Regions from separate parts of the Mesorhizobium sp. M0715 genome, predicted to be linked through region 1. Evidence: predicted binding sites of a transcription regulator. Region 1 holds the regulator's gene; each other region holds the start of a gene.
The links. The regulator PhoB, encoded in region 1, activates phosphate uptake and scavenging genes when phosphate is short. The targets are predictions, from matches to a motif close to TGTCATNNANCTGTCAT.
Positions count from the first base shown of each region.

Region 2: the regulator PhoB is predicted to act here: its motif matches at 9,327-9,343, upstream of NKI21_RS21455 (LTA synthase family protein).
Region 3: the regulator PhoB is predicted to act here: its motif matches at 3,104-3,120, upstream of phnC (phosphonate ABC transporter ATP-binding protein).

Region 1 covers NZ_JAMYPL010000017.1:72,468-82,982, forward strand. Annotated here, with positions in the region: gene xylF (D-xylose ABC transporter substrate-binding protein) at 1-753, opposite strand, end outside; gene NKI21_RS20160 (ROK family protein) at 1,022-2,266, shown strand; gene NKI21_RS20165 (HlyD family type I secretion periplasmic adaptor subunit) at 2,300-3,619, opposite strand; gene NKI21_RS20170 (type I secretion system permease/ATPase) at 3,623-5,350, opposite strand; gene eglC (endo-1,3-1,4-beta-glycanase EglC) at 5,425-6,849, opposite strand; gene phoB (phosphate regulon transcriptional regulator PhoB) at 7,313-8,002, opposite strand; gene phoU (phosphate signaling complex protein PhoU) at 8,019-8,726, opposite strand; gene pstB (phosphate ABC transporter ATP-binding protein PstB) at 8,753-9,571, opposite strand; gene pstA (phosphate ABC transporter permease PstA) at 9,589-10,515, opposite strand, start outside.
Region 2 covers NZ_JAMYPL010000019.1:29,797-40,311, forward strand. Annotated here, with positions in the region: gene NKI21_RS21415 (DUF1428 domain-containing protein) at 1-571, opposite strand, end outside; gene NKI21_RS21420 (small ribosomal subunit Rsm22 family protein) at 712-1,683, opposite strand; gene NKI21_RS21425 (YnfA family protein) at 1,685-2,008, opposite strand; gene NKI21_RS21430 (cyclopropane fatty acid synthase) at 2,076-3,380, opposite strand; gene rplI (50S ribosomal protein L9) at 3,682-4,266, opposite strand; gene rpsR (30S ribosomal protein S18) at 4,488-4,736, opposite strand; gene rpsF (30S ribosomal protein S6) at 4,736-5,236, opposite strand; gene NKI21_RS21450 (pilus assembly protein TadG-related protein) at 5,690-7,348, shown strand; gene NKI21_RS21455 (LTA synthase family protein) at 7,357-9,288, opposite strand; gene fabD (ACP S-malonyltransferase) at 9,565-10,506, shown strand.
Region 3 covers NZ_JAMYPL010000020.1:130,261-140,775, reverse strand. Annotated here, with positions in the region: gene phnE (phosphonate ABC transporter, permease protein PhnE) at 1-149, opposite strand, end outside; gene phnE (phosphonate ABC transporter, permease protein PhnE) at 152-1,108, opposite strand; gene phnD (phosphonate ABC transporter substrate-binding protein) at 1,166-2,074, opposite strand; gene phnC (phosphonate ABC transporter ATP-binding protein) at 2,167-3,024, opposite strand; gene NKI21_RS22775 (DapH/DapD/GlmU-related protein) at 3,302-3,919, opposite strand; gene phnL (phosphonate C-P lyase system protein PhnL) at 3,916-4,623, opposite strand; gene phnK (phosphonate C-P lyase system protein PhnK) at 4,946-5,722, opposite strand; partial or broken gene NKI21_RS22760 (alpha-D-ribose 1-methylphosphonate 5-phosphate C-P-lyase PhnJ) at 5,857-6,684, opposite strand; gene NKI21_RS22755 (hypothetical protein) at 6,750-6,953, shown strand; gene NKI21_RS22750 (carbon-phosphorus lyase complex subunit) at 6,956-8,068, opposite strand; gene phnH (phosphonate C-P lyase system protein PhnH) at 8,072-8,683, opposite strand; gene phnG (phosphonate C-P lyase system protein PhnG) at 8,683-9,144, opposite strand; gene phnF (phosphonate metabolism transcriptional regulator PhnF) at 9,277-10,026, shown strand; gene NKI21_RS22730 (zinc-binding alcohol dehydrogenase family protein) at 10,306-10,515, opposite strand, start outside.

The sequences.
Region 1 (10,515 bases):
CAGCGCGGCGTGGTCGCCGTCCTGACCCGAAACCGGCACTGTGCCGGCAAGGCCCTGCGCCGTCAGCGCCGCGACGACGCCACCGGCGGTGCCGTCATTGGCCGCGACCACCGCGTCGACCTTGTTGTCGTTGGCGGTCAGGAACTGTTCCATGTTCTTCTGGGCGTTGGCGGGCAGCCAGCCGTCCGTGTAGGCTTCGCCGACATTCTTGATCTTGCCGCTGTCAATGGCTTCCTTGAGCACTTCCATCGAGCCCGAGAACAGGAAGTCGGCATTGGGATCGGCACCGGAGCCCTTGATGAAGACGTAGTTGCCTTCCGGCTTGACCTTGAACACCTCGCGGGCCTGCATGCGGCCGACTTCCTTGTTGTCGAAGGTCAGATAGAAGACGTCCTTGTTCTCGATCAGCCGGTCATAGCCGACGACCGGGATGCCTTCGTCCAACGCTTTCTGCACCGCAGGGCCGATGGCCGAGGCGTCCTGCGCCAGAATGATCAGCGAATTGGCGCCCTGCGAAATCAGGCTTTCGACGTCGGTGAGCTGCTTGCCGGGATTGGACTGCGCATCGGCGGAGATGTACTTGTCGCCAGCGGCCTCGATCGCCGTCTTCATGGCGGCCTCGTCGGTCTTCCAACGCTCTTCCTGGAAATTGGACCAGGAAACGCCGACGACCTTGTCCTTCGCCTGCGCGAGAGACGCGAGCGTCAGCGACATGGCGGCACCCGCCAGGATGGCGGCTGTGAATCTTTTCATATTATCCTCCCTGCGCCGCGTATGGCGCGACCAAACTGACCCGAGGGCCGGCACAGAAGCCCTATTTTTTCGAGCCTCGAAAAAACACTGGGCCAACGCCTGAACGCTGTCAACATCGAATCTGATGGATTTTGATGGCCTTTCGAATTTTTTTCGAGCCCCGGAATAAATAAATGACAGGGCGCGCGGCTTCTGCCAGTATTTATCCGCGTCACCGACAGCGTTCCAGGGCAGGAAGAACCGCGGCGACCGGGAGGATTGAAAAAGCATGTCGGTCGGAATCCGCCACGACGATCTGCGCCGCCGCAACCGCGCCATGGTGATCGCGGCGGTGCGCCGCGCCGGACATCCGTCGCGAACCGAGATTGCCGCGACCACAAGCCTCAGCCATTCGACCATCTCGGCGATTTCCTCCGACTTGATCGTCGAAGGCATCCTGACCGAAAGCAAGCCGAGCGAGGCCGGCTCGCTCAAACGCGGCCGGCCGCAGGTCGGCCTCAGCCTCAATCCGGAAGCGGCCGCGGTAATGACCGTGGTGCTGTCGCTGAACTTCCTCTCCGTCGCCGTCATCGACTATGCCGGCCAGGTAGTATCCGAGGAACAGCGCCGGCTGGACACGCTGACGATGTCGCGCGAGTCGCTGATCGGTGAATGCACGGCAATCGTGCGGCGCCGCCTGGCAGATCCCGACCTGGACGTGCGCAGCATCGCCCGCATCGCGCTGGCCATCCAGGGCATCACCGACACCCGTGCCCGCGCCATGCTGTGGTCGCCGATCACGCCGCACACCGACATCGCCTTCGCTGACATATTCGAAGACGCGTTCGGCATCCCCGCCATAATGGAGAATGACTGCAACATGATGGCGGTGGCGCTGCGCTGGCGCGACCCCGATCGTTACCGCGACGATTTCATCGCTATCCTTTTGTCGCACGGCATCGGCATGGGACTGGTGCTGAAGGGCGAATTGTTCACCGGCACCCATTCTTCGGGCGGCGAATTCGGCCACATGATCCATCGGCCGAACGGCGCGCTCTGTCGCTGCGGACGGCGCGGCTGCGTCGAAGCCTATGCGGGCAATTACGCCATCTGGCGCAACGCCAGGCAGATGGGCGAGGATGCAGAACCCGTCGCCGATGTCAGCGACGCCGACATGCGCGCCCTGGCTGCCGCGGCCCGCGAAGGTGACGGACCCGAACGGGAAGCCTATCGCAAGGCCGGCGAAGCGCTCGGCTACGGCCTCGGCAGCCTGTTCGCGCTGATCGATCCGGCGCCCGTTGCCATGGTCGGCGTCAGCGCGGCCGCCTTCGACCTGATAGAGCCGGCACTGCGCGAGGCGATTGCCCAGACCGCCGGCGGCCAGCACTCAAAATCGATTTCCTTCGACACAGAGCCGAACGAACTGCCACTGATCCGCGAAGGCTGCGCCATGCGGGCACTGATCTTCGTCGATCAGGAGATTTTTGCGCCGGGCGTGCAGGCGAGAGGGAGCGCCGGAAAGAGCGTGGCGTGAGGGCCAGGGTCAAAATTGCGCGGTCCGCAACATCTACCGCTCCGTGAAAGCGCGCGCGAAGGAATCGCGCATCGGCCGTACGAGATACTCGAAGAAGGTCCGTTCGCCGGTGCCGATGAACGCTTCTACCGGCATTCCAGGGTAAAGCTGCTCCGCTTTCACTCCGGGCGGCAAGTCGGCGGCAATCTTCAGCTTGGCGCGGAAATAGGGTTCATGCGTAGCCTGATCGATGAGCCGATCTGCGGAAACCTGTGTCACCATGGCTGAAATCTCAGGGGTGAGCCGCATGTTCAACGCTGATAGTCGCAGTTTTGCCGGCTGGCCGACACGAACCTGGTCAATGTCTTTCGGCGGCAGCCGTGCATCGACGATCAAGCCCGATGCCGTAGGCAGAATCTCCATGATCTTCTCGCCGGGGGCAATCACGCTGCCCTTGGAATTGTAGGTGGACGATACCACGATGCCCGCCGCTGGCGCCTTGATCGTCGTCCGCCGCAGCACTGCCTCGGATGCCCGCATCTGTTCGTCAATGTCAGCCAGCGAAGAACGTACCTCGTCGAGTTTCGTCAGGGCTTCCTCCACGCGTTGCGTGGTCAGGCGCTCTATCTGCTCCTGCGCTTCGACGATCTGGGTGTTGGCCGATGCAAGATTTGCCTCCAGCGCCCCTGCCTGCCCGACGAGATCTGCCTCGCTACGCAAAAGCTGCGAATATTCGGTGCGATTGGTGAGGCCCTTGTCCAAAAGGCTGGTCTTGATGCCCAGTTCTTTCTTCACGACTTCGGCCTGTTGCTGAATGGCCTGTTTCTGGGCCTGCAACCCGACAACAGACTGGCGATGCATGGCAACCCGTTGCCTGAGGATCGATTGTTCGGATCGAAATCGGGCGAGCCTGGCGTTGAATTCCTTCCGCTGTTCCTGAACCAGGACCTCGAAATTGTGCTGGAACGGTGCTGGCGCAGCCTCTGTGATTGGCGCAAGCCGATCCAACCCGTCGCGTTCCGCCTCCAGCCGCGAAGCGCTGGCCTTCAACGCGATCGACTGTCTCGTCAGCCGGTTGAGTTCGGCTTGCGCGGCTGTTCGATCCAGCAGGATCAGTTCCTGGGCCTGTTGCACGCGATCACCCTCATGGACGAGCAACTCTTGGATGATGCCGCCCTCGGGATGCTGGATGAGGATGTTCCCGCCTGTCGCCGAGATTTTGCCTTGCGTGATGACCGCGCCGGACAACGGTGCACTGACCGCCCAATAGCCAAAGCAACCCACCAATATCGCCATTGCCGCGTATCCGGTGAATGCCACCCGGCGAATGTCGGTGCGTGCTGTGCCTTCCCGGACGAGGCTCTGTGCTGTCATCTTCTACGATCCAAAGCGGACACTATGAGGGGTGCCGCGGTTCGTCGTTGCAAAAGACCCTGTCACCGCCATGCTGCGCTGTGGGGCAAGGCCGATGCCGGCGATCGGCTGCCGCATCACGTCGCCGCTTGGACCGAAGGCTTCGATCACTCCGCTGCGTAGAAGCATCACGCGGTCGCAGGCTGCGGCGACCGAAGGGCGGTGCGTTATCACGATTGTCGTAACGCCCGCCGCTTTCGCGGCGGCAAGCACTTCTTCGAGCGCGGCTTCGCCGCTGCCGTCGAGATGGGTACTGGGCTCATCCAGAACGAGAACATGCGGATTGCCGTAAAAAGCGCGCGCCAGCCCGATCCTTTGGCGTTCGCCGCCCGACAGTGTTCTGTCCGACGAACCTATTCTGGTCTGATAGCCGTCTCGCTGCTCCAGTATCAGCTCATGCGCCCGGGCATTCTTTGCTGCCTCGACGATAGAGGCGTCATTCGCATCGGGTTCAAAGCGGGCGACATTTTCCGCGATCGATCCGGGAAAGAGCTCCACCTCCTGAGCGAGATATCCGATATGCCGGCCAAGCTGCTTCTCGTCCCAGGTTCTGAGATCGGCGCCGTCAATCCTGACGCAGCCGCTGGTTGCCTGAATCGCACCGACAAGCAATCTTGCCAGGGTGGACTTGCCGGCTCCGCTCGGACCTATTATCGCCACCGCTTCGCCTGCGCCGATGCGGAAGTTCAGTCTCTTGATGATGGGTTCGGTGCCTGGCGTGGCGTTCGGCGCGACAAAGATGAGGCCCTGCACGACAATTTCGCCGGACGGGTCCGGCAAGGTCAGTTTTTGCGCATGTGCCGGATGGGCGGAAAGCGCCTTGTCCAAACGCTTCCACGATCGTCTGGCGTCGACGATCTGCCGCCATGACCCGATCAGTTGGTCGAGCGGCTGCAGCGCACGGGACGACACCAGGGAAGACGCGAAGATCATGCCGGCCGTCATCTTCCCTTGCAGCACGAGCCATGCTCCGACACCCAGTATTGCTAGCTGAAGCATCATGCGTACGGCTCGCGACGTTCCACTGAAAATCGCGTTGGCCATCGACGAACGGTCATGCAGGACTAGCGCCTCCGCCACGTGCCTTCCCCACACTCGCGCGGCGTTTTGGATCATGCCCATGGCGCGCAGCGTCTCCGCATTCCGGGCAAAGGCCTGCTCCGACAGGCTGGCAACAGCCGAGCGTTCCGCCGACAAGGCATCATTCTTGCCGATGGCAAACTGATTTGCCAGGACCATCGCAAGCAACAGCCCAGATCCCGCCAGCGTAAGCCAGAACAGCAAAGGGTGGATGAGGTACAGCAGGGCGAGGAAGAACGGAGCAAACGGCAGGTCGAACAAGACCGCCGCGCCGCGTGACCTGATGAAGGCGCATACCGAGGCAAGGTCGCGCAGTGGAGGCAGGGCTGCTCCCCCGGCGTACTTAGCCTCCAGCGAGACGGCGAATGTCCTCGCGCCCAGTCTGTTGTCGACAATGGCTGCAACGCGCTGCGTGTAAACGGAGCGGACCGCATCGAGGAGACCGAGAAAGGCGAGTGCGAGAACCGCGATAGCAGAGAGGTAAAGAAGCGTCTCGACGCTGGAGGAAGGCAGGACGCGGTCATAGACCTGCAACAGATAAAGGGGGATCACCAATAGCAGGATGTTGATGAGGAACGAAAAAACACCGACATCGGCGATGGCGCGCCTCAAGACTGCCCGCAGATCAGACCGTGCAATCATTCCCGCGCTCCTAACGGCTCATGGCCCCAACATAAGGGCGTCGCTTAGACCGAATGGTCGCCGGCGATGTCCAAGGGGTGGTGCTGCAGGTCGTCCAGCGTATAGGCGCGGATGTAGTCGATCTTCATCTCCGCTGGCGTAGCCAGATGGTCAGGAGGCTGGCCGGCAATGCCGCCCACCGCGAGATTGGCCAGCATATACATGGGATCGTGCATGTCGGCCGGCGTCGCTGCTTGAGCGACCTTTACACCATCGTAGGTCCAGACAAGCTCATCCTTCGTCCAGAGCAGGCCATAGGTGTGGAAACCGTCGGTATCCGCAACGTTCACCGTTGACGAAACCTTCGTGTGCGCTCCCGTCTCATTGGAATGCGCCGTCATGTAGAGCGTGTTCGGGTCCTGGCCGCGCGTTTCGACAACGTCCAGCTCCGGCGGCCACGATCCGTCCTCCGGAAGCAGCCAGAACGCCGGCCAGGCTCCGGCTGTTTCAGGAAGATCCGCCCGCATTTCGAAATAGCCGTAGGTTTGCGAGAAGGTGTCGTGGGTCGTCAGGATCCCCGAGGTGTATTCGTAGTTGTTGATCAGAGGCTTGATGTCCTCCGGCGCCTGCGCGGCGGTGATGGTGAGGACGCCGTTCTCAACGCTGAACGGATGGACCGAACTCGTCGGGCCATAATTGGCGTCGATATACCACTGCAACTCACCATTGCTGCTCAACGTGCTGCCGTTCGGCGCTCCCCACCAGAAATTGGAATTCCAGGTGCCGTCCTGCCCGTCCCGAAGGCTCAGCGTGTTGAAATCGTCGGAGAAGGACAGCGTCATTGCGGACTTGTCTATCGGAAGTTCGAACTGGGTGGGCTGCAGCTTGTCGATGGTCGTATTCTTGAACACCAGGATTTCGTCGGATCCGAGGTTCAGCATCACGTTCGATTCCACTTGGACCATCTGTGAACGGACGGCATCGAACGAAGTGAAATCGTAGCCGTTAAGGCGGAGCGCATCGGTCGCACCGAAATCGAAGATAAGATCGCTTCCATTACCTTTGGAGATGGCGAAAGTATCGGCGCCATCGCCGCCGATCAGGACATCATTTCCCTTGCCGCCATCCAGCGTCTGGTGACCTGACCCGCCCTTGATGATGTTGTCCAACGCATTTCCGAACGCAAATCGGTTGGTGCCGGTAACGACGAGGTTCTCGAAATTGTCAGGGAGCTTGTAGCTCATCCATGTGTCGATCGTGTCGATCCCTGCCCCAGGATCCTCGACCACCTTGTTGTTGGTGGAATAGAGATGATAGTAGTCGTCGCCGGCGCCTCCGTGGATCGTGACAGTGACGCCGGTGTCTCCCCAGAAGGAGTCGTTGCCGGAGGTGCCATGCAGTTCCGGTCCAGACCCGGTGGCCGAGAACCAATGAGTGGAAGCGCCGGTGTAGGCAAGAGGGATGCCTTTGGCGTTTAAGACCGTGCTCATCAGAAATCCTTCCTCATGGTGTCCGACCTGGTCAAAGGTCCGGCGACCGCTCCCAAAGCAACGCTGCAAGGAACGAGATCGTTCCACGGAATCGTCATTCGATCCGAGACCGCAATAATCGGAAGGCGGATAATGAATAAGGAGGTGATGGCTCAATGTAAATTGAAGCAATTTAGTAAAATCGTATATTTATGCAGAACACACGTCGTTTAACGAACGTATATCTAAGTTAACTCAAATTTATTCTTGCATGGCTTTCTGGTCGGAGTCTGCGGGCAAGATGGCGACGTACCGCCAAGAGCGGTCATCCTCATCAGGTTTCGAATGACCGCATTTGGGCCAAAGCGTCACGTGCTCGCTCCCCATCGATGAGACGAGTGCAACATTCCACTCTTCGCGGCTGTTGGCGACCACGTGCTAATCGAGTTTTCCCGGTCACGATCTATCGGGACGGAACAGCCACCTAGTCTTCCCTGATCGCGTAACCCGCCCCACGGATGGTGCGGATGACATCAGGCATGCGGCCGTTGTTGACCGCCTTGCGCAGCCGGCCGACGTGCACGTCGACAGTGCGTTCGTCGATGTAAATCGTCTCGCCCCAGACATTGTCGAGCAGCTGGCTGCGCGAGAACACGCGGCCGGGGTGGCGCATCATGAATTCGAGCAGGCGGAATTCGGTCGGCCCGAGCCGGATCTCGCTCTTCTTGCGATAGACCCGGTGCGACTCGCGATCGAGCACGATGTCGCCGACCTTTAGCACGCTGGACAGCACTTCCGGCTTGGCCCGGCGCAGCAGCGCCTTGACCCTGGCCATGAACTCCGGCGTCGAGAACGGCTTGACCAGATAGTCGTCGGCGCCGGTCGACAGGCCGCGCACGCGGTCGCTTTCCTCGCCTCGCGCGGTCAGCATGATGATCGGCAGCCGCTCGGTCTCTGGGCGCATTCGCAGGCGCCGGCAGAGTTCGATGCCGGAAACCGCCGGCACCATCCAGTCGAGCACGAGAAGGTCGGGAACGTTCTCCTGCAGCCGGATTTCGGCCTCGTCGCCGCGCGTCACCACCTCGACCTGGTAACCTTCGGATTCAAGATTGTAGCGGAGCAGCACGCCTAGCGGCTCCTCATCCTCCACCACCATGATGCGTGGTGCGATCATCGGCTGGTCACCCCTGTTATGCCGCTGGCGCGGACATTGCCGTCTCGTCCTGCTTCGGACGATTGGCTGGCAGCTGCGTGCCGGTCAAAACATAGTAGGCATTTTCGGCGATGTTGGTCACGTGGTCGCCGATCCGCTCGAGGTTCTTGGCGCAGAACAACAGGTGCGTGCACGCCGTGATGTTGCGGGGATCTTCCATCATGTAGGTCAGCAGCTCGCGGAACACCGAGGTGTATTTGACGTCGATGCGTTCGTCATTGTTTCTGAGCGTGGCAAGCGCTGCCGGGTCGGCGGCGGCGTACTCGTCGACGACCCCCTGCACCTGGATCAGCACCAGTTGCGCCATCGCGTCGATCGAATGCGAAAGGTCGTGCGGCGTGACACTCAGCCCGACAGTGCCGACGCGCTTGGCGATGTTCTTGGCAAGGTCGCCGATGCGCTCAAGGTCGCCGGCCATGCGGATCGAACCGACCACCGCACGCAGATCGTTGGCCATTGGCTGGCGCTTGGCGATCAGCGTGATGGCGCGATCGTCCAGCTCGCGCTGGCGTGCATCCATGATGGCATCATCGGAAACCACGCGCTGCGCCAGCGCATTGTCCGAATTGAGCAAAGCCCTGGTCGAGCCACTGACCATCGAGCGGGCGAGATCGCCCATGTCGCGGATCAGCTGGCTGATCTGCTCCAGATCCTCATCGAAAGATGCGACGGTATGTTCACCCATGATCTTCGTCCCTCGTATGCCTGAGCTCAGCCGAACCGGCCGGTGATGTAGTCCTGGGTGCGTTTGTCGTCGGGGGTGGTGAACATCTTGTCGGTGGCGCCCTCCTCGACCAGATAGCCTAGATGGAACATCGCGGTGCGCTGCGACACGCGCGCTGCCTGCTGCATCGAATGGGTGACGATGACGATGGTATAGTTCTGACGCAGTTCGTCGATCAGTTCCTCGACGCGAGCGGTGGCGATCGGGTCGAGCGCCGAACACGGTTCGTCCATCAGGATCACCTCGGGTGACACGGCGATGGCGCGTGCAATGCACAGACGCTGCTGCTGGCCACCGGAAAGACCCGTGCCAGGTTCTTGCAAACGGTCCTTGACCTCGTTCCAGATCGCCGCCTTCTTCAGGCTCGACTCTACGATCTGGTCCATGTCGGCCTTGCGCTTGGCCAATCCGTGGATGCGCGGACCATAGGCAACGTTCTCGTAGATCGATTTGGGGAACGGATTGGGTTTCTGGAACACCATGCCGACGCGCGCCCTGAGTTCGACGACATCGATGTTCTTGTCGTAGATGTCTTCTTCGTCGAGCGTTATCTTGCCGGTTACCCGTGCTGAATCGATGGTGTCGTTCATGCGGTTGAGGCAGCGCAGGAAGGTGGACTTGCCGCAGCCGGAGGGGCCGATCAGCGCCGTCACCTGGTTCAGGCGGACGTCGAGATCGACGTCGAACAGCGCCTGCTTCTCGCCATAGAACACGCCGACCTTGTCGCCGCGCATTTTGATTACTTCGTTCGACTTCATCTTGTCGCCCACTGCGTTTTCAAGGGACTGTTCGGTCATGATGTTCATACCAAGATGCCTTTTTTCTACCAGCGCCGCTCGAACCGACGCCGAAGCACGATCGCGGTGATGTTCATGGCCATGAGGAAGACGAGCAGGATGATGATGGCGCCGGACATACGCTCGACGAAGGCGCGTTCGGCCTCGTTCGCCCACATATAGATCTGCACCGGCAGCGCGGTGGCCGGATCGAAAGGCGTCGTCGGTGGATCGGCGACGAAGGCGACCATGCCGATCAGCAGCAGAGGCGCGGTTTCGCCGAGCGCACGCGCCAGACCGATGATGGTGCCGGTGAGGATGCCGGGCGCGGCAAGCGGCAGGATGTGCTGGAACACCATCTGCATCTTGGAGGCGCCAAGACCGAGAGCTGCCGAGCGGATCGACGGCGGCACCGCTGCAAGTGCGGCTCGCGTCGCGATGATGATCGTCGGCAGCGTCATCAGCGTCAGCACCAGGCCGCCGACGAAGGCGGCAGAGCGCGGCATGCCCAGGAAATTGATGAACACCGCGAGGCCGAGCAAGCCGAAGACGATTGACGGCACTGCGGCCAGATTGTTGATGTTGACCTCGATAAGGTCGGTAAAACGGTTCTTCTTGGCGAACTCCTCCAGATAGATGGAGGCGGCGACGCCGATCGGCAGCGCCAGCAGCAACACGATCACCATCATATAAAACGAGCCGATGATCGCCACGCCCATGCCCGAGGTTTCCGGGCGGCTGGAGGCGCCGTAGGTGAACAGGCCGCTGTTGAAGTGCTCGGCCATCGCGCCCTCGGCCTTGAGCTTGTTCATCCAGGTGATCTGCTGGTCCGAGACCTTGCGTCGCGCTTCCTCGACGCTGAGGTCGATCTGACCCTTGAAAGCCGAGTCGAGATTGGCGGCGGCGAGGATGTTGACGTCGCGCGTCGTGCCGATCACGGACGGATCGGCGGCAACGATGTCGCGCAACTGGAC
Region 2 (10,515 bases), on a different contig from region 1:
CATAGACGACAACCTCATCGCCCGTCGCTTTCACGGCGCTGCGGTAATCGGTGATCTCGCCGTCGGGAACATCGTCGCCCCACGCCTCGACGACGCGGGTTGCGCCATGTTCCTTGATCACCGCGGCCTGCTTCGCCGCCACGGCAAGGTAGGCTTGCTTGTTGGCGGCCGGCACCGGCACCAGCGAGCCATCGATATAGCCGGTCTTGCCGGTCGTGTTCAGGTCGATGAACGGCGTGAAACCGCCGATGATCATGCGCTTGCCGTCAAAGGGCATGGACGCGCCGATCTCCGCCATGCGCGGGTCGCTCATCATCGTCTGATAGGCAGCGTCCGCCGCCGCCTTGTCCGCGTATTCGTGCCACGAAAAGGTGATGACCTCATCCGGCTTTGCCTTCACGGCTCCCTTGAAGTCGGTGATCTTGCCGCCGGGCACGTCGTCGCCCCATCCCTCGACCATCCGGGTGGTGCCGAACTCCTTCAGCATCGATGCCGCCTTGGCGACATGCTTGCGATAGGCTTCCTTGTTGGCGGCGGGCACCGCGGCGACAAATCCTGCGATATAGCTCATTGCGTCTCTCCTGTTGGCTGATGCCGTTTGACACTCTTGGCGTCTCGAAAGATCCGAGAACGCCAATGGTCGAACGGCACGGCCTGGATTCGACATCGCTCCGAATTTTTCTTCGGAGCGGTTCGAAACGCCACTGCCGCCTATTCGGAACCCAGCCTGTCGCCCCAGTCCAGCCGCCGGGCGAGCTTGAAGTCGGCGCCGTCGCGCTTGGTGAACAAGCGCTCGGCGGCGGTACCGTCGTCCTGGCAAAGCTTGAGCAGAACCTTGCCGGAGCCGGATTTCGGCGGCGCAAGAACCCGCGCCTGGTGCGAAGTGGGCCGTTCTCGGGAAGCCGCGACATAGATGAACTTCTCGTCTTCCCACGGCACGTCGGCATCCTTGGCCAGCCGATGCAGGCGCGAGCGGGCGACGCGGCGGGAAAAATGGCACCAGTCGGGCTGGATCAGCGGGCAGGGCGCCTGATGCGCGCAAGGCGCTAGCACATGCGCGCCCGCCTCGATCAACTGCCGGCGCACGGCAAGGATGCGCTGCCAGCCGGCAGGGGTGCCCGGCTCGACCACAAGCAGCGTGTCGGCGGTGAGTTGCCAGAGGCGGTCGATGAGCTTCGGCAGTGATGCGGGAGCGATTTCATCGAGCACATAGGCGCAAGTGACCAGATCGGCCGACTTGAGGTCGGCAAGGTCGATGGTGGCATCACCCGCCAGCCACCTCGTCTGGGCGGCAATCGCACCGGCGGCAAGTGTCTCGCCGACCTTGCGTACCGCCGCACTGGCTTCGAACAACACAGCCTGTTCGAGATCGGGCCACAGCTCAGTCGTGGCCCAAAGCGCAGTACCAGGACCTGCGCCGACATCGAGCAGGCTCTTGGGTTGGAAGGCGGGCTTGGCATCGCTCAGCGCATCGAGACTGGTGCGGATCGCGGCATAGGTCGCCGGCAGCCGCGTCGCCAGATAGGCTTTCACCGCCAGATCCTCGGCCATGTGCAGACGGCCGTCGCGCAATTCGGCACGATAACGGTCGGACAGCGTTTTTGCCGCTTGTTTGAGTACAGCCAGCGGAACGTTTTCGAGCAAGCGCTCGACACCTTGGCGAAGGGATGCCGGCAACTCCATCTCACGCGCCCCGCGGGACGAGAAGGATCACGGAAGCGCCGGCAATGCAGAGCGCCGCGCCGGCAAAATCCCAGCGGTCGGGGCGCACGTCCTCCACCAGCCACAGCCAGCCAAGCGATGCCGCAATGTAGATGCCGCCATAGGCGGCGTAGGCGCGACCGGCGGCTGACGTGTCGACCAGCGCCAGCAGGAGGCCGAACAGGGCAAGCGAGCCGAGGCCGGGAAGAAGCCAAAGCGGCGACTTATCCAGCCGCCACCAGGCCCAGAACGAAAAGCAGCCGGCGATCTCGGCCAGAGCGGCGGCGGCATAGAGGACGTAGGTCATGAAAAAGGTCCCGCGACGGTCACGGGACCTTTTTCAGTGCAGGCGCCGGCAATGGCAAGCGGCAATGCTATTCCTGGTCCGCAACCTTGCGGCGACGAGCCGGCTTGGCGGTCGGACTCTTTTTGACGGGAGCCGTTTCACGATGCCCCATATCGCGCATCTCGAGCGCCTTTTCGCATTTGGCCATGTAGTCGCGCGACATCGGCAGCGTATCGTTCTTCTTGGTGATCTGGATCTGGAAGATGACCAGGTCCTGCCAGCGGAAGGCGGCTTCCGAGGCCGCCAGATAGAATTCCCACATGCGGCAGAAGCGCTCGTCATAGATCGCCTTGGCCTTGTCGCGGTTGGCAGCGAAGCGCTCGCCCCAGTGCTTCAGCGTATCGGCATAGTGGAGCCGCAGGATCTCGACGTCGGTGACGACCAGGCCCGACTTTTCGATCGCCGGCATGACTTCCGAGAGCGAAGGGATATAGCCGCCCGGGAAGATGTATTTGCGGATGAATGCGCTGGTCGCCCACGGCACGCCGGAACGACCGATCGTGTGCAACAGCATCACGCCATCGGGCTTGAGCAGCGTCGCGCTCTTGTCGAAGAACGTACGGTAGTGGTTGACGCCGACATGCTCGAACATGCCGACCGAGACGATGCGATCGAAACGCTCGTTGAGTTCGCGGTAGTCCTTGAGCTCGAAATGCACGCGGCTTTCCAGCCCTTGCGCGTGCGCCCGGTCGGTGGCGACGCCATGCTGCTCGGTCGACAGCGTCACGCCCTGCACGTCGACGTCGAACGCTTTGGCGAGGTAGAGGCCAAGCCCGCCCCAGCCGGAGCCGATGTCGAGCACCGTCTGGCCGGCTTTCAGCCGGAGCTTGGCGGCGATGTGGCGCTTCTTGGCGGCCTGCGCTTCGTCCAGCGTCATGTCCGGCTGCTCGAAATAGGCGCAGGAATACTGCATGTCCTGGTCAAGGAAGAGCCGGTAGAGGTCGCCCGACAAATCGTAGTGGCGCTGCACGTTGCGGCGCGAGCGCGAGGCGGTGTTGATCTGCTGCAGGCGGCGGAAGGCGTGGCGCAGCCCTTCGATGGCCTTCGACCAGGTGGCGTCGATGCCGCCGCTGCCCATATTCTGGAAGGCGATGCGCATCACGCCCAGCACGCCGCCTTCGAGGATGTCGAGTTCGCCGTCCATGTAGGACTCTGGCACTGCCAGCATCGGATCGAAGGTGATGGCGCGCTCGGCATGCGCCGTCTTGATATGCATGTGCACCGGTTCGCCGCTGCCGTCGCCGAAAATCACAGCCGAGCCCTTGGGGCCGGTCACCTTGAGATTGCCGGTGCGCACCAGGCGGTCGAGAACGCGCTTCAACAGAATATTCATGACCAAATGTCCCCTCTCGGCCAGACAGGCTGCCTTGGCGCGTGACCGCGAAAATCGGTATCGATTTCGCCGGGGGTCTTGCGCCGAACCAAAGTTGCACAGCGTGCTTTGCGCGGCCAAAGGACGCGCTACGCCATAGTCTGCAACAATATATAGGGGTTCGAAAAGTTCCATTTGGCACAAAAATGCCCGGGCGAGAGACCCGGGCATTGGTCCAGCATGGCTGGATGACGGCAAAGTGATCGGAGCTTGGCTTTAAGTCGTGATCAGCCCATGGCTCCAATCGTCTTGCGAAGTGTGATCAGGCGTTGTCTTCGCCGCCCTCGAACTCGGTGTTCGGATCGAAGAAGTTCTCCGGCCGGGCGTTGTCGTTGATGTCGTCGCCATAGATGGCTTCGGCAGTGGTCAGTGTCTCGCCCTTGGCCTGGCGCTCGGCTTCGTCGGCCGTGCGGGCGATGTTGAGCGTGACGGTGACCTCGACTTCCGGATGCAGCGCGATCGCCACATTGGTGACACCGATGGTCTTGATCGGCTGGTTGAGCAGGATCTGGTTGCGGTTGATCGAGAAACCTTCCGCCGTCAGCAGATCGGCGATGTCGCGGGTCGAAACGGAACCGTAAAGCTGCCCGGTTTCGCCGGCGGAGCGGACGGCGATGAAGCTCTTGCCGTCGAGCTTTTCGGCGATCTGGGCCGCTTCCGACTTGCGCTCGAGGTTACGGGCTTCGAGTTGGGCGCGCTGGCCTTCGAACTTCTTCTTGTTGGCTTCGTTGGCGCGCAGCGCCTTGCCCTGCGGCAGCAGGAAGTTACGGGCAAAGCCGTCCTTGACCTTGACGGTGTCGCCCATCTGGCCGAGGCGGGAAACGCGTTCGAGAAGAATGACGTCCATGGTTTTGTTCCTTCGGTTGGGCGCCAATCAATCGATGAGATCGACGCCGAATGTCTCTGGAACAGGTCAGGAAGCTTGAGCGCCCGGGGGCGCTGGTGTCGCTGTCCTGCCTGTCGCGGCAGTTAGAGGTTTTTGACCTCAACCCGGGATTTGATGTCCAACCCTGCGGCGCCCGTCGCCGTGGGAGAGGAGCGGGCGGCGAGCCGCCCGCATTGACGCTATTAGCGAACCACGTAGGGCAGCAGGCCGAGGAAGCGGGCGCGCTTGATTGCCTTGGCGAGTTCGCGCTGCTTCTTCTGGCTGACGGCGGTGATGCGCGACGGCACGATCTTGCCGCGCTCGGAAATGTAGCGCTGCAGGAGACGCACGTCCTTGTAGTCGATCTTGGGCGCGTTGGCGCCTGAGAACGGGCAGGTCTTGCGGCGGCGATGGAACGGGCGCCGGGTCGGGATCTGATTGATGTCGACCATTATTCTGCACCCCCTTCAAAGCCTTCGCGCGGACGGCGCGGACCACGATCGGCACCGGCGTCGCCGAACGAGCGCGGCGGACGATCGCCACGGTCGCCGCGATCACGGTCGCCGAACGAGCGCGGGCCACGATCGCCACGGTCGCGGTCGCCGAAGCCGCCGCGTTCCGAGCGCTCTTCGCGCTTCTGCATCATGGCCGACGGGCCTTCCTCATGCGCCTCGACCTTGATGGTCAGGAAGCGCAGCACGTCTTCGGACAGGCCCATCTGGCGCTCCATCTCGTTGAGCGCGGCCGCTGGGCAATTCAGGTCCATCAGCGTGTAGTAAGCCTTCCGGTTCTTGTTGACCCGGTAGGTGAGGGACTTCAGTCCCCAATTCTCGACCCGGCCGACGGACCCGCCATTCGCGGAGATGACACCCTTGTACTGTTCGACAAGAGCATCGACCTGCTGCTGCGAGAGGTCCTGCCGGGCAAGAAACACATGTTCGTAAAGAGCCATTATGTCTTATGCCTTTCTTCGTTTCTCTCCCGGTTCCCGGCGGCAAAAGCCTCTGCAACTTCTCTGACCCGCAAACCCTCGAAGGGGCAGGGGGAAGAAAGGAGCATAACGAGACGGTCGAGAGCGGAGACACGGGAGGCGGAAGCACTTCCGGCTTCACACGAAGGTTCTAAAAAACCTCCGGCCCTCCGTTCAGCCCCCAGCAAGGACCGGCAGATTGCGGGCGTCTATATAGCAATCCGACCGTAAAGCAAGGGCAAGCGGCATTCCCGTGTGTCCCACGTGACGATCGGGGAGCAGCAACGGCGGAAGTTGTGGTTTCCGGGAACCACGTCTTAACCACACTAGAAGGTTGTGTGGAGTTGAAGCCCAGCCGTCAACGGTCGATTCATCATGGAAGGCGCAAAAGCCCGGACGACCGCACAAAAGCGGCAAGCATTTCCGGGGGTAAGGATGCTTCTCGACAAATTCTGGCGCTCGAAGAGCGGCAATTTCACGCTTGTGCTGGCACTGGGTTTGCCGGTCATCCTGACAGCAGTCGCTTTCGCAACCGATGTCTCGACCCTTATGCGGGCCAAGAGCAATTTGCAGAACGCTCTCGATTCGGCAAACCTTGCTTCCTCGCACCTTGGCGATCTCGACATCACCCGCAATGACGCTTTCAACCGCTATTTCCAAGCCAACATCGTCGGTCATGGCGAGCTCGGCAATGCGCAGGCGACGTTGACTGTCGACAAGGGCGTCAACTTCGTCAAGACAAAGGCGGTTGCCTCGGCGGACGTCAATCTCAACTTCGCCTTCCTGTTCGGCGACAGCAAGCGCATCGTCGTCGATGCCTCGGCGGTCGAATCGAACAACCAGCTCGAAGTCGTGCTGGTGCTGGACAACACCGGCTCGATGGCCGGCGCGCGCATGACGGCGTTGAGGACGGCGACAAAATCGTTGCTCGACACGCTCGAAGCGGCGAAATCGCCGACGCGCAAGATCCGCGCCTCGCTGGTTCCTTTCGTAACCGCTGTCAACGTCAATGGCGACGGCTTCGATCCGTCCTGGATCGACATGGACGGCAAGTCCTCGACCAACGGCGTCAATTTTCCCGTCATCGACGGCAAGCGACCGAACCACATGGCGCTTTTCAAACAGCTCAAGAAGACCGGATGGACCGATGCCGGATGGAATGGCACCGGATGGAAGGGTTGTGTCGAGGCGCGGCCAGGCGCTTACAATATCTCCGACACGCCACCCGACACGGCCAAGCCCGACACGCTGTTCGTGCCGTACTTTGCGCCGGACGATCCCGAAGACGCCCAAAAGCCGTCTGGCGCCTATGGCAATTCGGACAAATACTACAACAACTCCTACCTCAACGATGTCAGCGACAAAACCAGGCTTGCCCAGTCGGGCATCAACATTCTGGGCATCGATCTCAGCAACCTGCTCGGCAACCTCATCGACCTTTTGTCACCCGATGACAGGGCTGCCAGGGAAAAGATCGCCAAATATGTTGCGCCCGCCAAGGAACTCATCACCGAGACCGGCTCTCCCATCACTATCGGCCCGAACCGTGCGTGTCCGACCCCGGTGGTCGCCCTGACCGACGATTTCGACAAGCTGCGCAAGGCAGCCAGTCAGATGACCGAGTGGAACGGTTCGGGCACCAATGTCTCCGAGGGCCTGTCATGGGGTATGCGGGTGCTGTCGCCCGCCGCGCCCTACACCGATGGAGCGCCGTGGAAGACGCCCGGCATCAGCAAGATCGTGCTGTTGCTCACCGACGGTGAGAACGTCGTCTATGGCGCCAGCCAACAGCCGACGAAGTCTGACTACACATCATATGGCTATCTGGCCGGCGGTCGTTTCGGATCGGATAACCAGACGACGGCGGCACGCAACGTCGATGGCTGGACCAAAAGCGTCTGCACCCAATTGAAGGACCAGGGCGTGCAGATCTACACCATGGTGCTGCAGTCCGACACCGCAGCCAACCGTGCGCTTTACAGCGCCTGCGCCTCTGATCCGAGCGGCTATTATGCAGTCAACGATCCGACCAAATTGCCGGACGTCTTCCAGCAGATTGCCAACAAGTTCTCAAAGCTGCAATTGACGAACTAAAGGCGGTCTCAACTCGTATGGGCGGCGACAATCTTGTCGACCGTTTCGGGGAAGAAGTCGGGTGCCGCGTGGCGTTTGCCGAACATCATATCGTACTGCAGCAGGCGGAAATCGCGGATCGCCGGATCGATCTCCTTTTGTCGCGCCCAATCGGGCGTGGCTTCGCCAGCCGGCGTCAGCAGAAGATTGCGGTCGACGACACGGTAGCGTTCGCTCATCTCGCCCAGGAAGCCGGTGTAGTAGGGATGGCTGATCCCGGCCGTTTTCAGGATATGATAGGGCAGGAAGGCTGGGCTGACGGCACCCATGTGCTCAGCCGGTCCGGTGCGGTTCGACCAGATGACCAGCGGCGTCTCGTGGTGTTCGAGGGCGGCCTCGGGCGACGGTTCCTTGCGCGGCGCGACATTGTCCTTGAGGAAGCCGGTTTCGACGTAGACCGGCCCCAGCGGCGGCAGATGATCGCCGAAGAAGGCGATCACGGTGGGACGGGAGCGTTTCTTCGCCCATTCGACCAGGCGTTCAAGGCCGCGATCCGCATCGGCTGAACCCTCGGCATAGCTAAGCAGCGATTCGCGCGCCCATTGGCTGATCGGCGCCTTCACCGTATGCGTCGGATTGTAATAGCGGTTCGGCTCGTAAGGACCGTGGTTTTGCAGGCTGACGGCAAAGAAGAACACTGGCTCGTCGCTGGCGTCGGCCTCGCTGATGATCTCGTCGGTCATCGCCGCGTCCGATGCCAGCGGCCCGCGCTTTTGCATGGGCGGCAGCGTCTCTTCCGACTTGAAGTCGTTGAAGCCGAAATCGGCGTAGACCGCGCCACGGTTCCAGAACCAGTTGGTGCCGGGATGGATGGCGCGCGCCCGGTAACCCTGGCTCTTCAGGAAGGTTGCCAGCGAAGGCGTCGGCGTGCGCACATATTGCTGATAGGGGATGCTGCCGGCCGGCAGGAAGGCGTTGGAAAAGCCGGTCAGGGCCTCGAACTCGATGTTGGCGGTCATGCCGCCGAATTCCGGCGAGAACATCGAGCCCGAGCGCAGCGCCCGCACGTTGGGGATCGGATCGGGCGTGATGGTGACGCCGGGCAGCTTGGTCGGATCCCAGAAGGATTCGCTCATGACGATGATGATGTCGGGCTTCTCGGCCGGCACCGAGGCGGTTACATCAGGTCTGCCGATCGCCGCGATCGCTTTGTCGGTATAGCCTGGCGGCGCCGAGACATGCGCCATCGGCACATTGAGGGCGAAGGCCAGCGCAAAACCGTTGGAGGCATAGTTTTCCTTCTGGTCCCACATGATCGGGATGATCTGCAGCCGGTCCCTGGTCCAGGAGAAGGTGGCGTAGTCCATGATCGAAACGAAGAAGGCGAGCAGCGGCACGGCCAGCGTCAGCCGGGCAAGGCGGCCCTTGCGGCTGAGCGCGGGAACCTTGCGGCGCCACAGCCGCCAGCCGTAGACGAGCAGTGACAGGCCGGCGACGATGCCGACGACCATGGCGAGCGCGGTCATCGGCCGGTCGCGCACCAAAAGCGGCAGCAGCGCGAAGATCTGGCGGGCATAGAGGAAATCGGTGGGATAGAGCGGATCGCCGAGATAATGCGACTTCTGGTGGCCGACGAAGGCAAGGGATAGCGTCAGCGGCGCGACGATCATCAGGCTCTGATGGCTGCGGCCGAGCACCGCATCGAGGCCGATCAGGATCAGCGCGAAGACGACGATGGTGGTCCAGCCGGGCTTCAGCGGCTGCAGGAAGAAGGAGACGGTGCCAGCAAAATCGCCGCGCACGATCAGTTCGATCGCAAACACCAGGACGGCCGCGATCGCCAGGCTGACAAGCCCATAGCGCACGACCGGCCATCTCCTGCCCGGCAGATAGCCGGTGGAGGGGTCGTCTTCCAGGAACTGTGGCGCGGGCTTGCCGGCGCGTTTGTAACTCTTTGCCACTTAAACTTCCCCACCCAGCGACAAACACGTCACTCGATTGTCATGGAATTGTCACGCAAAGCTAGCGCCTGTGGCCAAAATAAGAAGAGCCAGCAAACGAATCGTGAGCGGTTTTCATCAGGAGTGATCGCCAAAAAGCCTTTCGGAACAGGCACTCGGCGGATGAGGCGGCCGTCGGGCAGGGTCGAACCGGGCTTGACTTGGCGCCCCGCCATGCCTCACAGGCAAGAAAAACCCGTCTTCAGGCAAGCAAAACCAGCCCTTGGGAGCCCTCGCATGGCCGTCGCATTCACCTTTCCCGGACAAGGCAGCCAGGCGGTCGGCATGGGCAAGGATCTCGCCGACGCCTTCCCCGAAGCGCGCAGGGTCTTCCAGGAAGTCGACGACGCACTTGGTGAGAACTTGTCGAAGCTGATCTGGGAAGGGCCGGAAGAGGCGTTGACGCTGACCGCAAACGCGCAGCCGGCACTGATGGCGGTGTCCCTGGCCGTGGTCCGGGCGCTGGAATCGCGCGGCTTCTCGCTGAAAGGCAAGGTCACCTATGTCGCCGGTCATTCGCTGGGCGAATATTCGGCGTTGGCCGCTGCTGGCTTCGTTTCGGTTGCCGATGCCGCCCGGTTGCTGCGCATACGCGGCAATGCCATGCAGGCGGCGGTGCCGGCCGGCGAGGGCGCCATGGCGGCGATCATCGGATTGGAACAGGCCGATGTCGAAGCAGCCTGCACCGAGGCATCCAAAGGGTCGGTCTGTCAGATCGCCAACGACAATGGCGGCGGTCAGCTGGTTATTTCCGGAACCAAGGCTGCGGTCGAACTGGCGGCGAAACTGTGCACGGAAAAGGGCGCCAAGCGAGCGCTGATGCTGCAGGTTTCCGCGCCTTTCCACTCCGCGCTGATGGCGCCCGCGGCCGACGTCATGCGGGAAGCCCTGGCCGGCGTGACAAAGAATTCGCCGGTGGTTCCCGTCCTATCCAATGTCACGGTTAGCCCGACCAGCGATCCGGACGAGATCGCCCGCCGCCTGGTCGAACAGATAACCGGCCGCGTGCGTTGGCGCGAGACGGTGGAGTGGTTCGGCGCGAACGGCATCACCACGCTTTACGAAATCGGCGCCGGCAAGGTGCTTTCAGGATTGGCGCGGCGCATCAACCGCGACATTGCCACCGCGTCGGTCGGCTCCGCGGCTGAGGTCGAGGCGGCGTTGGCGGCGCTTGGTTGAACGGCTTGA
Region 3 (10,515 bases), on a different contig from region 1:
AGGTTGAAGAACCACAGGGCATAGAGCAGGTAGAGGAAGATGCCGCCAAGCAGCATCAGCGGCCCGAAGCGCTTGTGGAACGGCTGCTGAAACACCTGCGGGAAGCGCTCTTCGATCGACTGGATTTGATCGGCGGTCAAGGCAGCCATGGTCAAGCCCCCACCACGAAGGCCTGCTCGCCGACCAGCTTGCGGCGCAGCCAGGCGGAGAACTGGTCGACGATGAAGATCGTCGTGAACAGGAGCAGCACGAGGGCTATCGTCTTGGCGCCGAAGCCGCGCGATATCGACAGCTTCAACTCCTCGCCGATGCCGCCGCCGCCGACCGCGCCCATGATGGTGGAAATGCGGACATTTATCTCAACACGCAGCAGCGTGTAGGACATGAAGTTGGGCAGCACCTGCGGCAGGCCGGCAAAGCGCACCCGCTCGAACCAGTTGGCGCCGACAGCCCTCAGGCCCTCTTCGGCGCGCATGTCGATATTCTCGTTGATCTCGTAGAACAGCTTGCCCAGCGCGCCGATCGAATGCAGGCCGATGGCGATGATGGCGGCGATCGGGCCGATCGAGACGATGGCGGCGAACAGGCCCGCGATGACGATCTCGGGAAAGGCGCGCAGCAGTTCCATGAGGCGCTTGACGATCAGCCTCAGCACCGGATGCGGCGTCAAATTGCGCGCCGCGATGAAGGAGAACGGCACGGCGAAGACGAAGCCGATGAAGGTCGAGACCAACGCCACGTTGAGCGTGGTCAGCATCAGCTCGAAATATTCGGGGATGTAGAAGCTGTCCCAGACATACGAGCGGCCAAGCGGAAAGTTGAATTCCTGGGTGCCGGTGTCATGCGGGGAAGCGATATCGAACATCGCCCGCCAGACATCGTTCCAGTCCTTGGGGACGAGCCAGCTCAGGAAGTCCAGCAAATGCGGCAACCGGTCGAAGAAATGCCCGGCATTGGCCTCGTCGGCGAACCACATGGTGCTGCCAAGCGCGATGATGAGAAGGCCGACACCGATGGCGGTGTAGAGCCGGCGCAAGGACGTCTGGCGACGCCAGGCGTCGGCCATCTGGTGAGTGGCGCCGGAAGGGGCTGTCACGGAAAGGGTCATGATCGGACATGCAAGAAGGGCGGCGTTTTCTCGACGCCGCCCTTCCTGATTTCGCCGTTAGCCGCCAATGGCTGCCTTACGGGCTTCGACGATGACGTTGTAGAAGTCCGCCTTGACCGGGACGTAGCCGGTAAAGTCGCCGCCTTCGACGCCTTCGAAGCAAGCCTTGTCCTTCTTCGGCAACTGCGTGAAGAAGTCGGCGAGCTTGGCGGTCATTTCGTCGCCGAGCGCGGTGCGCACGACCAGCGGGCCGTTCGGGATCAGGCCCGAGCGCCAGACTTCGACGAAGTCGTTGGGGTCGACGGCGCCCTTGGCGACTTCCTTGTGGAAGGTGCCCGAGGTGTAGCCGTCCTTGAAGTCGCCGATACCGGAGGAATCGTCCACCGCCACATCGACCTTGCCGTCGCGCACGGCCAGAACGTTGTTCTCGTGGCCGCCGTTAAACTGGGTCGAAGCGAAGAAGGTTTCGTTCGAAGCGCCGGTGTCCTTCGGGATCTGGGTCAGCGGGATCAGATAGCCGGAGGTCGAATCCGGATCGGCGTAGCCGAGCTTCTTGCCCTTGGCCGACTTGATATCGGTGATCCCCGAGGATTTCAGCGCCAGACCGATCGAATAGTAGCCGGTGGCGCCGTCGGTCTGCTGGGTGGTGAGGATCGGGGTGACCGCCTTCGGGTCCTTGAGAGCGATGCTGGCGTAGCCGGAAGCGCCGAGTTCGGCGAAGTCGAGCGTGCCGCCAAGCAGGCCCTGGATGACGCCGTCATAGTCGGCGGCGGGGAACAGCGAAACCTTTTCGAAGCCGAATTCGGCCTTCAGATGGTCGGCGAGGCACTGGTAGTTGCGCAGCCGGTCGGTTTCGTTTTCGCCGCCGAGGATGCCGACGCGAAATTCCTTCATGTCGGCGGCCTGGGCCATGCTGGTCGCCATGGCGAGCACCGAAACGGCGCTGAAAACCATCTTCCTGAACATCTGTAATCTCTCCTGTAGGTTCCGGCCCCGCGCCGGCAGCGTTCTCGATTTTGACAGGTGCCCTTGACGCGGGCTGTCGATCCAGGCCGCTCTCAGTATCCCGGGAATGCGGGCTCGAGCGGTCCGGCGGATGCGGCGATCTTTCGGCTGAAGGCAACGCTGGTCGAGGTGATGGCCTCGGAGATTTCCTGGCCATTGCTGTCGGCGCCGTAGACGAGACGCACGGCCTCGCGGTTGAGTTCTTCCGGCGGGCCGTCGAAGACGACCTTGCCGGCGGCCATGCCGATGATGCGGTTGCAGTAGGTGCGGGCGGTGTCCAGCGTGTGAAGATTGGTGACGACGGTGATGCCGTCGCGCAGATTGATGTCCTGCAGCGAATCCATCACCACCTTGGCGTTGAGCGGGTCGAGCGAGGCGATCGGCTCGTCGGCGAGGATCACTTTGGGCTGCTGCATCATGGCGCGGGCAATGGCGACGCGCTGCTGCTGGCCGCCCGACAAGGTGCCTGCGGGCTGCAGCGCGATGCGGGCAATGTCGAGCCGCTCGAGTGCCGCGACCGCCTCGGCGCATTCGGCGCGCGAGAACATGCCGAACAGGTTGGTGATGGTCGAACGGTGGTTCAGCTTGCCGAGCAGCACGTTGGTCAGCACGTCGAGGCGCGGCACCAGGTTGAACTGCTGGAAGATCATGGCGCAGTCACGCTGCCAGCGCCGCAGCGGCGAGCCGCGCAACTGGGAAACCTCGGCGCCGTCAAAAAAGATCGATCCCTGGCTGGGATCGATGAGACGGTTGATCATGCGAAGAAGGGTCGATTTGCCGGCGCCCGAACGGCCGATAATGCCAACCATCTGACCCTGCGGGATCGCAATGTTGATGTCGCTGACGGCGGTGTTCTTACCAAATCGGCGGCTGACACCGCGGATTTCGAGCGTGGCGGAATTTGCTGACATGGGGCAGGTTCCAGTCTGGACCATATTGATCGTCAGGCACTCGCCTAACGCAGCCACATGAACCTGCCGTGTCGCGGTGATGTCAGTTTTGTTACGCTCCACAGGTGTGGAGTTATGGCCGGCCCAGGGCCAGCAGGTCCTCGAAGTGCTCCATGTCCCTGAAGCCGCAGAAGGCGGGAGTTTTGATTTCGATCACGGGAGCCTGCTGCTCGAAAAAGCTTGAGAGAGTCATCGAACAGGTCCTGCCATGTGGCTGCCATGACGATGATGTGAAGAATTATCCTTCGTATTTTTCCAGGAAGGCCTCGGCCGATAGTTCCCGGAAATCGTCGAGCGAAGCGCGCAGCCTGGCATGATCCCAGTCCCACCAGGCAAGCGCCTGATAACGGTCGGCGGTGCGGCGGTCGAAGCGCTCACGGATCGGTTTGGCCGGCACGCCGGCGACGATGGTGTAGGGGGCGACGTCCTTCGAGACGACGGCTCCGGCGCCGATCGCCGCGCCGTCACCGACGGTGACGCCGGGCAGGATGGTCGAGCCGTGGCCGAGCCAGGTGTCGTGGCCGATGGTGACTCGCCTGGCGCGACGCTGGGCGAAGAATTCTGTCTCGTGCTCGGCGTCGTCCCAGTAGTCCGAGGCGCGATAGGTGAAATGGTGCAGCGTTGGCCGCCAGGTCGGGTGGTTGGTGGCGTTGATGCGCACGCTGGCGGCGATGTTGGCGAACTTGCCGATCGTCGCGCACCAGACGGCGCAGTCCTGCATCATGTAGGAATAGTCGCCAAGCTCGCTTTCCGACACCCGGCTGCGGTCGGCGATCTCGGTCCAGCGGCCGAGCGTCGAATTCTGCACATCCGCCGTCGGATGGACCAGCGGCGTCTCGGACAATTTCCTGGTCATGCGGCGATTTTTCCGGGAGCGAAAGCGGTGACGTCGATGATGCGGTCGGCAACCGCCTCGCGTACGTCGTGGTCATGGAAGATGCCGAGCAGCGCGACATCAGCCGCCTTCTTGGCGGCGATGAGTTCAATCACGACATCGCGGTTTTTGGCGTCGAGCGAGGCGGTCGGCTCGTCGAGCAGCAGGATCGGATGCTCGGTGATGAAGCCGCGTGCGATGTTGACGCGCTGCTGCTCGCCACCGGAGAAGGTCGCAGGTGGCAATGCCCAGAGTTTCTCCGGCAGGTTGAGCTGCGCCAGCAAGGCGCGTGCCTTGCCGCGGGCAATCTCGCGATCCTCGCCGCGCTCGACCAGCGGTTCGGCGACGACATCCAGCGCCGAAACGCGCGGCACGGTGCGCAGGAATTGGCTGACATAGCCGATCGTTTGCCGGCGCACGGCAAGCACGGTGCGCGGGCTGGCAGTGGCGAGGTCGATCAGCCCGTCATCGTGGCTGACGATGATCTGGCCTTCGTCGACGGCGTAGTTGCCGTAGAGCATCTTCAGGATCGAGCTCTTGCCGGCACCGGACGGGCCGCCGAGCACGGTGCATTCGCCGGCCCTGATCGAGAACGAGACACCGGCGATAACAGGCAATTTGATGCCGTCGCGCAGATGCATGGTGAAGCTCTTGGCGACGTCTGAGACAACGAGGGGCGTCGGCATCAGAAGGTCCTCCAATCGCTGTTGGTTTGCGGGCCAGCACCCCCCTCTGGCCAATGGAATTGCATGTGCGGAATAACGGTGAAATCTCGAAGCGGGTGTTTGCGAGGTGTCGGCGCGAGGCACCCCCCTCTGGCCTGCCGGCCATCTCCCCCGCAAGGGTGGAGATTGGCAGCTTCACTCGCGGCGCTTTTCTTGCAGCCTTGGTAATTGGTGAACGCAGCAGGGACAGCCGATCTCCCTCCTTGCGGGGGAGATGGCCGGCAGGCCAGAGGGGGGTGCCTCGCGCCAAGGTTTCGCGAACACGCGCTTTGAGACTTCATCGTCAAACCTGCAGAATCGAGGAAACGAGCAACTGGGTGTAGGGCGCGCGCGGGTCGTCGAGCACGCGGTCGGTGAGGCCGCTTTCGACGACGCGGCCGTCCTTCATCACCATCATGCGCTGCGACAACAGCCGCGCCACGGCAAGGTCATGGGTGACGACGATGGCCGCCAGGCCGAGATCGGTGACCAGCCCGCGCAACAGATCGAGCAGGCGCGCCTGGACCGAGACATCGAGGCCGCCGGTCGGTTCGTCCATGAACACCAGACGCGGGCCGGTGACGAGGTTGCGGGCGATCTGCAGGCGCTGGCGCATCCCGCCGGAAAAGGCGCGCGGTTCGTCGTCGATGCGGTCCTCGTCGATCTCGACGCGCGACAGCCAGTCGACCGCGGTGGCGCGGATCTTGCCGTAGTGGCGGTCGCCGACCGCCATCAGCCGCTCGCCGACATTGGCGCCGGCCGATACCGTCATGCGCAGGCCGTCGGCCGGGTTTTGGTGGACAAACCCCCAGTCGGTGCGCATCAGGAAGCGGCGCTCGGCCTCACTCATGCGGTAGAGTTCGCGGAACTGGCCATCGCGCATGCGGTAGCTGGCGGTGCCGGAGGAGGGCAGCAGCCGCGTCGACAGGCAGTTGAGCAATGTCGTCTTGCCGGAGCCGGACTCGCCGACCACAGCCAGGACTTCGCCCGGCCACAGGTCGAAGGAGACGTTGTCGCAGCCGACGCGCGAGCCGTAGAATTTGGAAAGTGCCGAGACGCGCAGCAGCGGTTCGTCGGTCATTGCTTCTCCTTACCCTCCCCCTTGTGGGGAGGGTCGGCGCGCAGCGCCGGGGTGGGGGTTGAGTGGGCCGTAGATTGGTCAAGACCCCCCGCGCCTTCGGCGCGACCTCCCCACAAGGGGGAGGTAGGGGCGTTGCGCCGCTTCTCGCAATGGTCTGTGTCCGAGCAGACGAACATGTGGCCGCCATGGTCGTCGAGGATGACCTCGTCGAGATAGACATTCTCGGCCGCGCACAGCGCGCAGGGCTGGTCGAAGGTCTGCACCTCGAACGGATGATCCTCGAAGTCGAGGCTGACCACGTCGGTGAACGGCGGCACCGCATAGATGCGCTTTTCGCGGCCGGCGCCGAACAGCTGCAGCGCCGGTGAGCGATGCATCTTGGGATTGTCGAATTTCGGCGTCGGCGACGGGTCCATCACATAGCGGCCCTCGACCTTGACCGGATAGGCATAGGTGGTGGCGATGCGGCCGTGTTTGGCGATGTCCTCGTAGAGCTTGACATGCATGAGGCCGTATTCCTCCAGCGCATGCATCTTGCGCGTTTCGGTCTCTCGCGGTTCAAGGAAGCGCAGCGGCTCAGGGATAGGCACCTGATAAACAAGCACCTGGCCCGCCGTCAGCGGACGCTCGGGGATGCGGTGACGGGTCTGGATGATGGTGGCGCTGGCTGTGTCGGTGGTCACCGCGACGTTGGCGACCTTCTTGAAGAAGGCACGGATCGAGACTGCGTTGGTGGTGTCGTCGGCACCCTGGTCGATCACCTTCAAGACATCATCGGGGCCGATGATTGAAGCGGTGACCTGGACGCCGCCGGTGCCCCAGCCATAGGGCATCGGCATTTCGCGCGAGGCGAACGGCACCTGGTAGCCGGGAATGGCGATGCCCTTGAGGATCGCCCGGCGGATCATCCTTTTGGTCTGCTCGTCGAGATAGGCGAAGTTGTAGGTGGCGATGTCGGTCATGGCGATCACATCCACATTGTGCTATTGAATTGGCGTCCAGGACGCGGAAACAGGGGCGAAATCGGATGACCCAGACCGCTTGGCTGCATATCGGAATTCTGCTGCTGGCGTTCGTCGGCGTGGTCGCGTTTATCCTCCGAAGAATGGTTTTTCCCGCAGCCAGGGAAGGCGCGCATGGCGAGAGCGTTGGCATCGGCGGCGGCTACAGTGGCGGGCATGGCGACCATTCGCACGACAGCGGTGGCGGTGATGGCGGGTCGGGCGACTAGGCTCATTCCGCCGCCTCCTTCTTGTCTTCCAGCATGTCGGCATTTCCGCGGGCGTCGTATTCGGCGCGCATGCGGCGCACGAGGTCGAGTTCGGCCTGGAAGTCGACATAGTGCGGCAGCTTCAGATGTTCGACGAAGCCGGTCGCCTGGACGTTGTCGGAATGCGAAATGACGAACTCCTCGTCCTGCGCGGCGGCGACGACATCCTCGCCGAGTTCGGAGGCGCGCAGCGCCCGGTCGCAAAGCGCCATCGCCATCGCCTTGCGCTCGCTCTGGCCGAAGACCAGGCCGTAGCCGCGGGTGAACTGCGGCGGCGCCTTGGCTGAGCCTTTGAACTGGTTGACCATCTGGCATTCGGTGACGCGGACAGTGCCGAGCGGGACAGCGAAGGGCAGTTCGGGCACGTCGAGCTCAAGCTCGACCTCGCCGATGCGGATCTCGCCGACGAAGGGATGGTTGCGGGCATAGCCGCGCTGGGTGGAATAGCCGAGCGCCAGCAAAAAGCCCTCGTCGCCGCGTGACAGCGCCTGCAGGCGGATGTCGCGCGCCATCGGGAATTCCAGCGGCTCGCGGGTGATGTCGCCGGGGACATGGTCCTGCGGCATGTCGCCGTCCGGTTCGATCAAGCCTTCGCGGGCGAGGATCGCCGATACGCGCGGCATGGCTTGCGCTTCCGTCTCGCGCCGCAAGGGCTCGGCGACGTCGGCGCCGGCGGCAAGCTCGGGATCGAGCAGCCGGTGGGTGTAGTCGAATGTGGGCCCGAGCAATTGGCCGCCGGGCAGGTCCTTATAGGTCGCCGACACGCGCCGCTCGACCAGCATTCCGGCGGTGTCGATGGGCCTGGTGTAGCCGAAGCGCGGCAGCGTGGTGCGATAGGCGCGCACCAGGAAGATCGCCTCGATCAGGTCGCCGCGCGCCTGGACGATTGCGAGTGCCGCCAACTCACGGTCGTAGAGCGAGCCTTCGCTCATCACCCGATCCACGCCGAGCGCCAGCTGCTCGACGATCTGGTCGAGGCGAAGGGCCGGCACCGAACGGTCGCCGCGTCGGCGGTCGGCAAGCAGGCTGTGGGCGTTGGCGATTGCGGCTTCGCCACCTTTTACCGCGACATACATTTTTTACGCCTCCATTGTCTTGATGCGCGTCGTGCGCGGCAGGCAGGCAATGCCATCTGATGTGGCGAGTATGATGTCGACGCCTCTGGGAAAGCGCTTGATGTTCTGCTTCCACTGCTCGACGAAATGGCGCGGCATCTGTGCCGGCGCGATCGTGGCGCTGGTTTCGATGCCGGGACCTTCGAGCAACAGCGGCGTGCCGGACACGAGATCGCCGACTTGCAGGATCAGCGTGGTCGAACGGTCGGGATAGTCCTGGGTGCCCTGCGAAAAACCATCGAGCGACATCATCTCGGCCGGGGCCGCGATGAAGGCGAAATGCGCATCGGCCGGTGTGTTGGCCAATGGCGCGCCGGTGTGGAACCCAAGCCAGGGTCTGATCGCGGTGGAAGCTTGCAGGGTCTGGTCGAGCCAGAGCGGGGTGTCGTTATCGCACAGCGCCAGTGCGATGGCGCCGGCGGCCGCCGAGAGCGGCGCCGGCGGGCGGGCGAAGGCCGGCAGCGGCTGCACGCTGCCTGGCCGCGCCATTGCGTCCATGACGGCGCGGAACACCGTCTGGGCATTGAAGACCGGATCGGCGAAACCGCCCTCTATCGATTGCGCTGCAATGTCCATCAGTCTTCTCCGCGAACCATGGTGAAGAAATCCACCTTCGTTGCCGCCGTCTCGGCGCGGCGTTTTTCATGCGCTGCGGTCAGAGCCGACCGCAGGGGCGCTATCAGTCCGGTCTCGACTTCATTGCGGCGGGCAGGGTCCTGCCACAGCGCGTCGGCGATGGCCGCCAGCTTCGCCTTCTGCTTGTCGCGGCCAAGCGCATAGCAATGTCCGACCTGCCCGGAGGGCAGCCGGACGGTGGCGCGGGTGACGGTCGCCTCGCCGACGTTGAAGGGCGCGCCGCCGCCGCCGATGCGGCCGCGCACGGTGACCAGCCCGGTCTCGGGGCCGCGCAGCAGTTCTGCTTCCGAAGGCAATCCGGCTTCATTCCAGAGCCGGACGATGTCATCGCCGCTGGATTGCGCCAGTGTCGCCATGGCGGCCTTGCGCTCGGCCTGGTCGCGGGCTTCCTGTCCTCGCATCAGCAGCATTCCTCTTTGTCAATTTGTCTATTGATATAGACAACTATACAAATTATACCTATTATCTAACGCGTGTCCATGACGGGTGGATGACAGCGATATAAGACTGGGCGCTGGAAGGTTGGGGCAATGATAGTCGGGCGGCTGGCAGCGGACAGCATCGAGCGGCGCAGTGGCGTTTCGCTGTGGCGGCAGATCGCCGACAAGATCCTGCATGCGATCGCCATCGGCGATTTCACGGAGAATGCAGCGTTGCCGCCGGAGGTGGCGCTGGCAGAACGCTATGGCGTCAACCGTCACACGGTGCGCAGCGCCATATCGGCCCTTGTAAGGGAAGGCGTGCTGCGGGCCGAGCAGGGGCGCGGCACCTTCGTACTGTCGCGCAAGCGGCTGTCCTATCCGATCGGCGCGCGCACACGCTTTTCGACAGGGCTGCAAGGGCAAACGACGGAACGGCACATCGTCCTGCTCGCCTCGTCGATCGAGCCGGCCAGCCAGCGCGTTGCCGAGGGCCTTGGCCTTGCCAGGGGAGCCGATGTGATCCGGTTGGAAACGCGCGGCGAAGCCGACGGACGGCCGGTGTCGCGTGCTGCCGGCTGGTTCGAGGCCCGGCGCTTTGCCGGCATCGATGCCGCGATGGCGCAAACCGGCTCGATCACCGCATCGCTGGCGCGTTTCGGCATCGACGACTATCTCCGGCAATCGACCGTGCTGTCGGCGCGCCATGCCGATGCGGCGGACCTTGCCGACCTCGACCTGCTGCCGGGCGCCATCGTGCTGGTCACGGTTGCCGTCAACGTCACGCCGGACGGCCAGCCGATCCAGTTTTCCGAGTCGCGCTTCCCGGCCGAGCGGGTGGAGCTGAAGCTGTCGGCGCTGTAGCTAACGTCGTCATCCTTGGGCGAAGCAGGAGCGCAGCTCCGTCGCGGAGACCCAAGGATCCATGCCGCGATCTCGGGCGAAGAGCGCAGCGGCGCAGAATTCTGCACCGAAGCAACGCTCTCAGGTCACGGCATGGATCCTATGGTCTGCGCCGCGTCGCTTCGCTCCTCGCTCCGCCATAGGATGACGAAGCGATGGATGTTGCGGCTAGTCGCCAAAGCATCAGATCTACCAAGTTGGGCGCTCAACGATCTCCGAATTCGTGTCGAACAGGCGCCTCTATCCGACCTCGATCACAGCCTTGATCAGGCCGGATTTCTCGTGTGCCCAGCGGGCGAGATCGCGCGGCGTGCCGGCGAGTGTGGTGCGGTGTGTGACGAGCTTGGCCAGGGGCACGGCGCCGTTGCGGATCGAGGCGGCGACGTGATCGAAGTCGGCGCGCAGCGCGTTGCGGCTGCCGATCAGCGTCATCTCGCGCTTGTGGAATTC